Regions from separate parts of the Neorhizobium tomejilense genome, predicted to be linked through region 2. Evidence: predicted binding sites of a transcription regulator. Region 2 holds the regulator's gene; each other region holds the start of a gene.
The links. The regulator PhoB, encoded in region 2, activates phosphate uptake and scavenging genes when phosphate is short. The targets are predictions, from matches to a motif close to TGTCATNNANCTGTCAT.

Region 1: ACSQ3G_RS13015 (DUF1045 domain-containing protein) is a predicted target of PhoB. The motif match lies at 1,644-1,660, and genes of this name have one in related genera.
Region 3: ACSQ3G_RS13810 (glycerophosphodiester phosphodiesterase) is a predicted target of PhoB. The motif match lies at 1,544-1,560, and genes of this name have one in related genera.

Annotation. Positions count from the first base shown of each region.
Region 1 covers NZ_CAXUSO020000001.1:2,550,678-2,553,947, reverse strand. Annotated here, with positions in the region: gene mnmC2 (tRNA (5-methylaminomethyl-2-thiouridine)(34)-methyltransferase MnmC2) at 1-433, opposite strand, end outside; gene ACSQ3G_RS13020 (NAD(P)/FAD-dependent oxidoreductase) at 432-1,622, shown strand; gene ACSQ3G_RS13015 (DUF1045 domain-containing protein) at 1,746-2,453, shown strand; gene ACSQ3G_RS13010 (AraC family transcriptional regulator) at 2,521-3,270, shown strand, end outside.
Region 2 covers NZ_CAXUSO020000001.1:1,182,675-1,185,944, forward strand. Annotated here, with positions in the region: gene pstA (phosphate ABC transporter permease PstA) at 1-182, shown strand, start outside; gene pstB (phosphate ABC transporter ATP-binding protein PstB) at 196-1,011, shown strand; gene phoU (phosphate signaling complex protein PhoU) at 1,057-1,770, shown strand; gene phoB (phosphate regulon transcriptional regulator PhoB) at 1,792-2,475, shown strand; gene ACSQ3G_RS06170 (winged helix-turn-helix domain-containing protein) at 2,490-3,176, shown strand.
Region 3 covers NZ_CAXUSO020000001.1:2,700,589-2,703,858, forward strand. Annotated here, with positions in the region: gene ACSQ3G_RS13795 (SDR family oxidoreductase) at 1-549, opposite strand, end outside; gene ACSQ3G_RS13800 (hypothetical protein) at 671-919, opposite strand; gene ACSQ3G_RS13805 (DUF983 domain-containing protein) at 1,007-1,420, opposite strand; gene ACSQ3G_RS13810 (glycerophosphodiester phosphodiesterase) at 1,626-2,480, shown strand; gene ACSQ3G_RS13815 (hypothetical protein) at 2,487-2,789, opposite strand; gene ACSQ3G_RS13820 (amidase) at 2,954-3,270, shown strand, end outside.

The DNA.
Region 1 (3,270 bases), 1.4 Mb from region 2:
TCACGACATGGCCGGCGGGCCTGTCCGGCCAGGCCTCGATCAGCGCCTGCCGTTCCGCATCGATCTCCGGCCAGCGGGCGAGCGCCCGGTCGATCTCGTCGCGCTGCATCGGGTAAAGCTCGAACGAGGTGAAATGAAGCTTCGCGCCTGCGGGGCGGACAAGCTTCCACTGCCGCCAGGTCTCGCAGAAGTTCAGCCCGGTACCGAAGCCCAGTTCTCCGATCCGGAAAGTCCGGTGCCTTTCCCAGCGCTCCGGCAGGCCCCAGCGCTCCGGCAGGCCATTGCCGGCCAGAAACGTGTGGCCGCATTCCAGCCGACCGTCGGTGCGGCAATAAAAGTGATCGCCAAACTTTTGCGAATAGGGCATATCGCCGTCATGCCAGTCCAGGGGCTGGCTTTCGGTCACACGAATTTCAGGATCACGGTCGCTCATGGGACATGCGGATAATCCTGCCGGCTCCGGCGGTCAATCTCATGTCCTGCCGCCATCCGCCGATCTCGTCATCCTTGGCGGCGGCATCATGGGCCTCTGGGCGGCGGTCAAGGCGGAGCGGCTCGGTATCAATACCCTACTTGTCGATGCTGGCCCGCTGGGGCAGGGGGCGAGCGGCGGGCTGCTCGGCGCCCTGATGCCGCACATGCCGGACAAGTGGAACGACAAGAAACAGTTCCAGTTCGACGCGCTTCTGTCGCTGGAAGACGAGATCAGCGAGCTCGAAGCCGAGACCGGCGTCGTCTGCGGCTACCGCCGCTCCGGCCGACTGATCCCGCTGCCGAAGCCGCATTTACGGAAGATCGCGCTCGGGCACTCGGCCGATGCGGACGCCTGCTGGCGGCGCGGCGACCGTCGTTTCCATTGGCATGTGCTCGACCGTCCCCCGCAAAAAGGGTGGCCGGATGCCTCATTCGCGGCTGCCGGACTGGTGCATGACACGTTTGCCGCCCGGGTTTCGCCGCGTGGCCTCGTCTCGGCGCTCGTCGCTTATCTGCGGACGGCGGGCAACGTTCGGATCGTCGAAGGCCTGGAGGCGGAGGCGATCGACGCCGCAGGGAATAGGATTATATTCCGTAGTAGCGAAACCGTCGCCTTCGGCCACTGTATCGTCTCGGCAGGCCATGGATCTTTTTCGCTACTCCATGGCATTTCAGCGCCGCTGAAGCGCCCGATCGGCCAGGCGGTCAAGGGGCAGGCAGCGCTCCTCAAGGCCGATATCGACCCCGCCTTGCCGGTGATCTTCCTGAACGGCCTTTATGTGGTCGCCCATGAGGGCGGTCACGTCGCGGTCGGCAGCACCAGCGAGGATGTATTCGGCGACCCGTCCTCGACCGATTCCCAGCTGGACGAGCTGATCGCGCGCGCCCGGGCGCTGGTGCCGGCCTTGGCCCAGGCCCCGGTCGTTGAACGCTGGGCGGGATTGCGGCCGAAGGCGATCGACCGCGATCCAATGGTCGGCGCGCATCCCGATCACGCCCGAGTGATCGCGCTCACAGGTGGCTTCAAGGTGAGCTTCGGTATCGCGCACAGGTTGGCCGATGCTGCCCTCAACGCCCTGAACGGCCGGGAAATGCGGCTTCCGGCGTCGTTCACGCTCGCCAATCACCTTGCCGTCGCTTCGCGTTAAACGCGAACTTTCGCTCCTTCGCGTCGTTATTCTGTCACGCAAATCACTTAACCCCCACGGCAGGGATTGTTGAGCAATGCGTAAAACACGGGGTTGCTGAAAAGGACGTTCAGAAGGTGACGCATGCGCTATGCCATTCATTTCACGCCTCCGGCGCATGATCCGCTGACGCTTGCCGCGGCTCAGTGGCTCGGTCGCAATGCCTTTTCGGGCGAGGCGATGGAGCCGCCGGCCATCCGCGGCATCGGCATCCACGACATTGCCTTCAATACCGCGCTGCCGCGTCGCTACGGTTTCCATGCGACGCTGAAGGCGCCGTTCCGGCTGGCGCCCGACGTCACCGAACCGATGCTGCTGCGCCACCTGATGCGTTTTGCCGGTACCCACAGCCCGTTCGAACTGCCGAAGCTCGAAGTCGTCCGGCTCGGCAATTTCTTCGGCCTTGCGCCGGTCGTCCCGTGCGATACCGCCCGGTTCCTGGCCGCTTCCGTCGTCCAGGAGTTTGACAATTTCCGCACGCCGCTGTCGGAAGCCGAGCTGGAGCGCAGCGATTCAGGCGATCTCTCGGCGCCGCAATTCGCCAACCTGTATCGCTGGGGCCATCCTTACGTGATGGACGAGTTTCGTTTCCACATGACGCTGACCGGCCCGCTGTCGCCGGTCGAGATGCCGCGTTTCGAAGCTGCGCTGCGCGATTATTTCGAGCCCTATCTGAAAAAGCCGGTCGAGATCGCCAACCTGGCGCTGTTCATCGAGGAGGAGCCGGGCGCGCCTTTCCTAGTGCATTCGCTGCACCCGATGGGACGAGTGGCGGCGCGCAAGATCGCCTGAGATTTTGGGTGCCGGCGGCGCACTTTTGTTCAAGAGCAACCGCGCTGTCATCTGCTATATTCTCCCCATGGAGAATATCTCGCAGGAACAGGCCACCGACCACATGCCGCTGATGCCGGCAGAGGTGACCCGTTTCTGGCGCGACGATCGCTTTGGCGGCATGGAATGCCTGCGCGCGACGTTTCTCACCCACGAATTTGCGCCGCATGCGCATGATACGTTCAGCATCGGTGCGATCGAGCAGGGCATGCAGGTCTGCACCATCAAGGGCAGCCGCGAAAGCGCCGGGCCGGGCGGGCTCTACCTGATCAATCCGGGCGAGACACATGACGGTGCGCCGCGGGGCGGCGGTTATCGCTACCGGATGATCTATCCGGATGTCGCACTGCTGCGCGAGATACTCGAAGACGTCACCGGCAAACCCTTCCGGGGCACGCCCGCCTTCGGCATCCAGCTCCTCCACGACCAGGCGCTCGCCGACGCTTTCCACGAGGCGCACCGGACGCTGGAGGAGGGCTCCGGCGCGCTCGAAGCCAGCCAGGCGATGTTCCTGGTGCTCGACGCAATGTTCCGTCGCCACGGCAGCTCGATCATCGTGCCGGCCGATTCGACCGAGCGCACCGCCGTGCGCCAGGCCCGCGACTACCTCACCGAGCATTTTGCGTCCGACGTCGGGCTGGAGGAACTCGCGACCGTCGCAGGTCTTAGCCGCGCCCACCTCATCCGCGCGTTCCGCAAGGAATTCCACATCACCCCGCATTCCTTCCTTACCGATATCCGCATCCGTGCGGCCCGCAAGCGGTTGAGGGAAGGCGGC
Region 2 (3,270 bases):
ATCCGACCACGCCGCTCGACCCGTCGACGGCGCTGCCGGTCCAGATCTACATGTGGGCGAACGAAGCGGAGCGCGCGTTCGTCGAGCGTACCTCGGGAGCAATCATCATCCTGCTCCTGTTCCTCATCCTAATGAATGTTGGCGCAATTCTCTTGCGGCGTCGCTTCGAGCGGCGCTGGTAGAAGGAGTATGACAATGAATATGATGTCAGAATCGGCAGTAGAAAAGGCGCTGGACCAAAAGATGAGCGATGCTTCCCACAAGATGATCGGCAAGGACGTTTCGGTTTACTACGGCGAAAAGCGTGCGCTTTTCGACGTGAACCTCAACGTCCGCGAAAACACTGTGACGGCTCTCATCGGTCCTTCCGGCTGCGGCAAGTCCACCTTCCTGCGCTGCCTCAACCGCATGAACGACACGATCGAGAATTGCCGCGTCACCGGCAAGATCACCCTCGACACGGACGATATCTACGACAATAACATCGACGTCGTGGAACTTCGCGCCCGCGTCGGCATGGTGTTCCAGAAGCCGAACCCGTTCCCGAAGACCATCTACGAGAACATTTCCTACGGTCCGCGCATCCACGGCCTTTCCAAGAACAAGGCCGACATGGACCAGATCGTCGAGGCGAGCCTGCAGCGCGCCGGCCTCTGGGGCGAAGTCAAGGATCGCCTGCACGAATCCGGCACCGGCCTCTCCGGCGGCCAGCAGCAGCGTCTGTGCATCGCCCGTGCGATCGCCGTGTCGCCGGAAGTCATCCTCATGGACGAACCCTGCTCGGCTCTCGACCCGATCGCCACCGCCAAAGTCGAAGAACTCATCCATGAACTGCGTGCCAACTACACGATCGTGATCGTGACGCACTCGATGCAGCAGGCTGCCCGCGTGTCGCAGCGCACCGCCATGTTCCATCTCGGCCAGCTCGTCGAGGAGAACGACACCGACAAGATGTTCACCAATCCCGACGATCAGCGCACCCAGGATTACATCATGGGCCGCTTCGGCTGATCCAGCCGATTGTGCCGCCTGAAAATCAATTTTGAGGACTAGAAGATGGCATCGACCCATATCCTGTCGGCTTATGACGACGAACTGAAATACCTGAGCCGCCGCATCTCCGAAATGGGCGGCCTCGCCGAGCAGATGTGCTCGGACGCCGTGCGGGCGCTGGTCAATTCCGACGCCGCACTCGCGCAGAAGGTCATCTCCGACGACGTGATCCTCGATCACGCCGAGCGCGAGATCGGCGACAAGGCGATCATCACGATCGCCCGCCGCCAGCCGGTTGCGGCCGACCTTCGCGAGATCGTCGGTTCGCTGCGCATCGCCTCCGATCTCGAGCGCGTCGGCGACCTTGGCAAGAACACCGCCAAGCGCGTTATCGCGGTTCAGGGCACCGGCGTTCCGCGCAAGCTCGCCCGCGGCCTCGAACATCTCTCCGATCTCGCCCTCGTGCAGCTCAAGGACGTCCTCGACGTCTATGCGACGCGTTCGGCGGAAAAGGCCGAGGCGATCCGTAGCCGCGACGAGGAAATCGACGCGATGTACACCTCGCTGTTCCGCGAGCTCCTCACCTACATGATGGAGGATCCGCGCAACATCACCACCTGCACGCATCTTCTGTTCTGCGCCAAGAACATCGAGCGTATCGGCGACCACGCCACCAATATCGCCGAGACCATCTACTACATGACGACGGGCGCCCAGCCGGAAGGCGATCGTCCGAAGGACGACTCGTCGAACACGCTCGGCGCGATCACTGAATAGAACTGACGGAGCAGGCCAAGAATGCTGCCGAAAATCGCTGTCGTAGAAGACGAAGAAGCGCTGAGCGTGCTTCTTCGTTACAATCTGGAAGCCGAGGGTTATGAGGTCGATACCGTTTTGCGGGGCGACGAAGCCGAAATTCGGCTTCAGGAGCGAGTACCGGACCTTCTGATCCTGGACTGGATGCTGCCCGGCGTTTCCGGCATCGAACTCTGCCGCCGGCTGCGCATGCGCCCGGAAACCGAGCGCCTGCCGATCATCATGCTGACGGCCCGCGGCGAGGAGAGCGAACGTGTCCGCGGCCTCGCCACCGGCGCCGACGACTATGTGGTAAAACCCTTCTCGACGCCGGAACTGATGGCCCGCGTCAAGGCCATGCTGCGCCGGGCCCGGCCCGAGGTGCTCTCCAGCGTTCTCCGCTGCGGCGATATCGAGCTCGATCGGGAAACCCATCGCGTTCACCGCAAGAGCCGCGAAGTGCGCCTTGGCCCGACCGAATTCCGCCTGCTCGAATTCCTGATGGCAGCGCCAGGGCGGGTCTTTTCCCGCTCGCAGCTTCTGGACGGCGTCTGGGGCCACGACATCTATGTCGACGAGCGTACCGTCGACGTCCATGTGGGAAGACTTCGCAAGGCACTCAACTTCTCCAACATGCAGGATGTCATCCGCACCGTCCGCGGTGCCGGATACTCCATGGAAACATAGTTGGTGGCCACGAGATGAGCGCGCGGGTCCTGTTGGTCGACGACGACGAGTCGTTCCGTCTGATATTGCAGAAAGCCCTCGTGGCCGACAGCTTCGTCGTATCGATGCTGGCAAGTGGAGCCGAGATCTCAGATCGCCTGAAAGCCGTTCCGCCGGATATCCTGGTCATGAGTTCGGATCTTCCGGGCGTGCGAGGTCTCGAGGTCTGCCGCGAGGTGCGTCTCGACCCTGTCCTGTCGCGCCTTCCGATCATCCTCCTCGTGCCGTCGGGTGGCGAAGGCCTTCACATTATCGCGCTGGCGGCAGGTGCCGACGATTGCCTGATGAAGCCATTTTCCCCGGTCGAGCTCGTCGTCCGTGTGAAGAACCTGCTGAGGCGCGTCAATCCCGCCCTCCTGGACCACATGCTCAAGGTCGGCGATCTCACGCTCGACCGGGAAGCCCATCGAGTTCACCGGCAGAAACGCGAGGTCAAGCTCGGGCCGAAGGAGTTCAAGCTCCTTGAATTCCTGATGCGGACACCGGGCAAGGTCTATTCCCGCTCGGAGCTCAAGGCATCCCTATGGGGCGACGACACGACCGTCGATGAGCGCGCGATCGACGTCCATATAGGCCGGCTTCGCAAAGTCATCAGCCTTGGCAAGTCCGACAACGTGATCCGGACCGTGCGCGGCGCCGGATACGCATTGGGCGATTTCTGACGCCTTCTCGTTGGACTTGAGTCCAACCTTTATCCTGACCGTCTCATTGCGACCCGGCGGACCATTGCCATGGAGGCTGGCGAAGCAGCATTCG
Region 3 (3,270 bases), 1.5 Mb from region 2:
ACTGTCGGAATTGATCGACGCCGTGTTGATGATGGCGCTACCCGGCTTCATGTGGGGAACTGCCGCCTTGGTGAGATAGAACATCGCATGGATGTTGACCTGGAAGGTCAGTTCCCATTCTTCGTCGCTGATGTCGCCGATGTCGGAAAACGTCGCCTGATGAGCGGCGTTGTTGACGAGGATATCGATCCCGCCGAACTCCTGGACCGCCTTGTCGATGATTGCCCGGCAATGCGCCGCGGTCTTGATGTCGCCCGGCACCAGCACCGCCTTGCGGCCGGCCTCCTCTACCAGGCGTTTGGTATCCTCGGCATCCTCGTCTTCATCCAGATAGGAAATCAACAGATCGGCGCCCTCGCGCGCATAGGCGATCGCCACCGCCCGGCCGATGCCGCTGTCGCCGCCTGTGATCACCGCCTTCTTGCCGGCCAGCCGGCCGGAACCGCGGTAGGAAAGCTCGCCGTGATCGGGCACCGGATCCATGCGCCCGGTAAAGCCCGGCATCGGCTGCTGCTGTTCGGGAAACGGCGGAGTGGGATACTGGGCCATCAAAATCTTCCTTGTTGTCGAGGTCGCGAACTGATCGCCCCAACTGGCCTCGTCTGGAGATGTTCCCAATCAAAATGCACAATCAGAAAAAGAAGAAATCGCGACGCAACACGCTTTCCGGTCACGCCCCCGGGGTGATTGCTCCGTCGCCGCGCCGCAGGCGCTTCAGCTGATTGACGATCCGGAGCGAGCTTGCGGCCCGTGCCGCAGAGGAATCCGAGCTCTTCGACAGTATCCGCAACATGTCCTCCGCCTCGTCCGCAGAGATGGTGCCCCGGGCGGCCAGACCGTCGATCAGCATGAGCATCGCCCCCTCGACCGCGAGCGATCGTCGGCGCGTTTCCATTTCGATTTCATCGGCATCGGACATTGCAGGCTCCTTGAACTGTCACCTGCCGAATGGTTTGGGGAGAAGATTGTTCCTCATCATCCTGCCCGGTCTTATCCTATCGCCAAGTCAGCCGCCGTTCTGTGAGTCATTTGGCGGTGACGGGCTTTTGTCGACCTTGCCGGGGCCTGCCTTGTAAAAATACTGGCTCGCGACCAGCCAGCCCTTCAACGGCCGCATCGGCGCAAGGCAGGTGAGGAGCAGGAAAGGCAGCGAGATCAGCAGATGCACCCAGAACGGCGGCTGGAAACTGGTCTCGATCCAGACCGCAAGCGCGATGCTCGGAATGCAGCCGAAGCACATAACAAAAAAGGCGGGACCGTCTCCGGGATCGGCGAAGGAATAATCGAGGCCGCAGACCTCGCAGGCCGGCCGCATCGACAGGAACCCGTTGAACAGATGTCCCTGGCCGCAACGCGGGCAACGGCCGCGCGGGCCGGTGCTATAGGGAGGAAGCGGCGCCCAATTCGCGTCATGGGACATGGAAATCTGCCTTTCGTGACAGGAGACAAAATGTGTTTTCCGGATATTTATCCGGCAGACCTCTATAACAAGCCGTTCCCTGCCGGGCGCAATCTCGGCTTTTGAGGTTCGGCACGAAACTTCTGTCATCGATCTATGGCAGGCAGCTTCAAAACAATAGTCTGGCGTCGATCGAATCGCTGCCCTTCACCTTAGACGGTATTTCATGGCTTCAGAATTTTCAGGCCTCGGCATCGCCCATCAGGGTCGTTTCACCCGGCTGAAGTGGCATCGCCTGCGCCGCAGCTTCAAGGACCCGCTGTTTTCCGCCGGCGTCATGGCAGAGGGTTTTCGCCTGGGGGCATCGAGCGAACTCGATCTGCGCGTCCGCGCCGATGGCGGTTTTGTCGTGCTGCACGACGAGGAACTCGAAGGTGAAACCACCGGCCACGGCCTCATCCGTGAGGCTTTGCCCGAAACCATCCGCGGCCTGACGCTTCTGCAGGGCGGCCATCCGCCGATCCTCAGCGAGGATCTCGCGACGAAGCTTCAAACGGCGCATCCGGACGCCCTGCTGCAGTTCGACATGAAGGACGGGTTTGAGGCGATCGGCCGACGCGGTATGGATCATCTCGCCGATCATTTCGGTAATGCCGGCTCCTCGATCATTGTCAGCGGCGCCGATCTCGATCTCGTCGTCGCCGTGAAAAAGAGACTGCCCGGCCTCAAGCGCGGCATCGACCCGACCGGCAAGCTTATGGAGATCTATCGCCACCAGGGCCTCAAGGCCATCGAGGCGGATCTTCGCGCCGATATCGCCGGCCCGACCGAGCCGGACACCATCTATCTCGCCTGGCAGCTGGTGCTGCAGGCCGCCAAGGATGGGCTCGACCTGATCGGCCTCTGCCACGATGCCGGCACGCTCGTCGATGCCTGGACCTTCAACCTCAAGAACCCGGACGCCGGTTTCGACGAGACCGAAGCCCGCAGCTTCTCCGCCCTGATGGCGCTGAAGCCGGATCAGATCACCACCGACGAACCGGTGGCTACCGAACGTGCCTGGGCGGCCATATCCGCTTGAGATTCATCAATCGTCCAGCCCGAACGGATCGCGAAACACCCGCCGGTTGACCAGCTTGAGACTGCGGTCCGGCTGGATGATGTAATTTTCCTCGACCCGCTGGCCGAGTTCGTTGCGGAACTCGTGCGGCACGACGCTGCCGATCGGCGCCTTGGTGAGCTTGGTGCGCGGCTGGCCGCCATAGGTGATGCTGCCGGGGATCGGCCGGATGCCCGGACCGATGTCGATTGCTCCGGTGGTTCCGCCGCCGTCCGTGCTGCAGCCGGCAAGCGCGATCACAAGACCGGCGGTGGCGATGATGTTTCTCATGGGCTGATCCTTCCCGATGTCCCGCTGACGCGGTGGACTCACTGAACTTCGCGGATATGCGGGAAGTTCCATGCCATGAGCCAAGCCGATAAATCCTCTACCCATTGCCAAAATATCCGATACATCTGTCGCCCGCCAGTAACGGAATGAGGAGAATGACTGCCGTGACGAAATCCTTTGGAGCGATGTCGATCGCCGAGCTTTCCGCGCTCATCCAGATGGGCAAGGTCGACCCCGTCGAAGTCACGGAATCGGTCCTCTCAGGTCTCAAGGCCTACCCCGACAAGGCCGTGTTCATCTCGCTTCTCGAGGAGCGCGCCATGGCGGAAGCGCAAAGCTCCTCGAAGCGCATGAAGGAGGGCCGCTCGTTCGGCCTGCTCGACGGCATCCCGATCGCCTGGAAGGACCTCTTCGACATCGAGGGACTTCCGACCACCGCCGGCTCGAAAGTCCTGAAGAAAGCGAATCCCGCCGCGAAGGA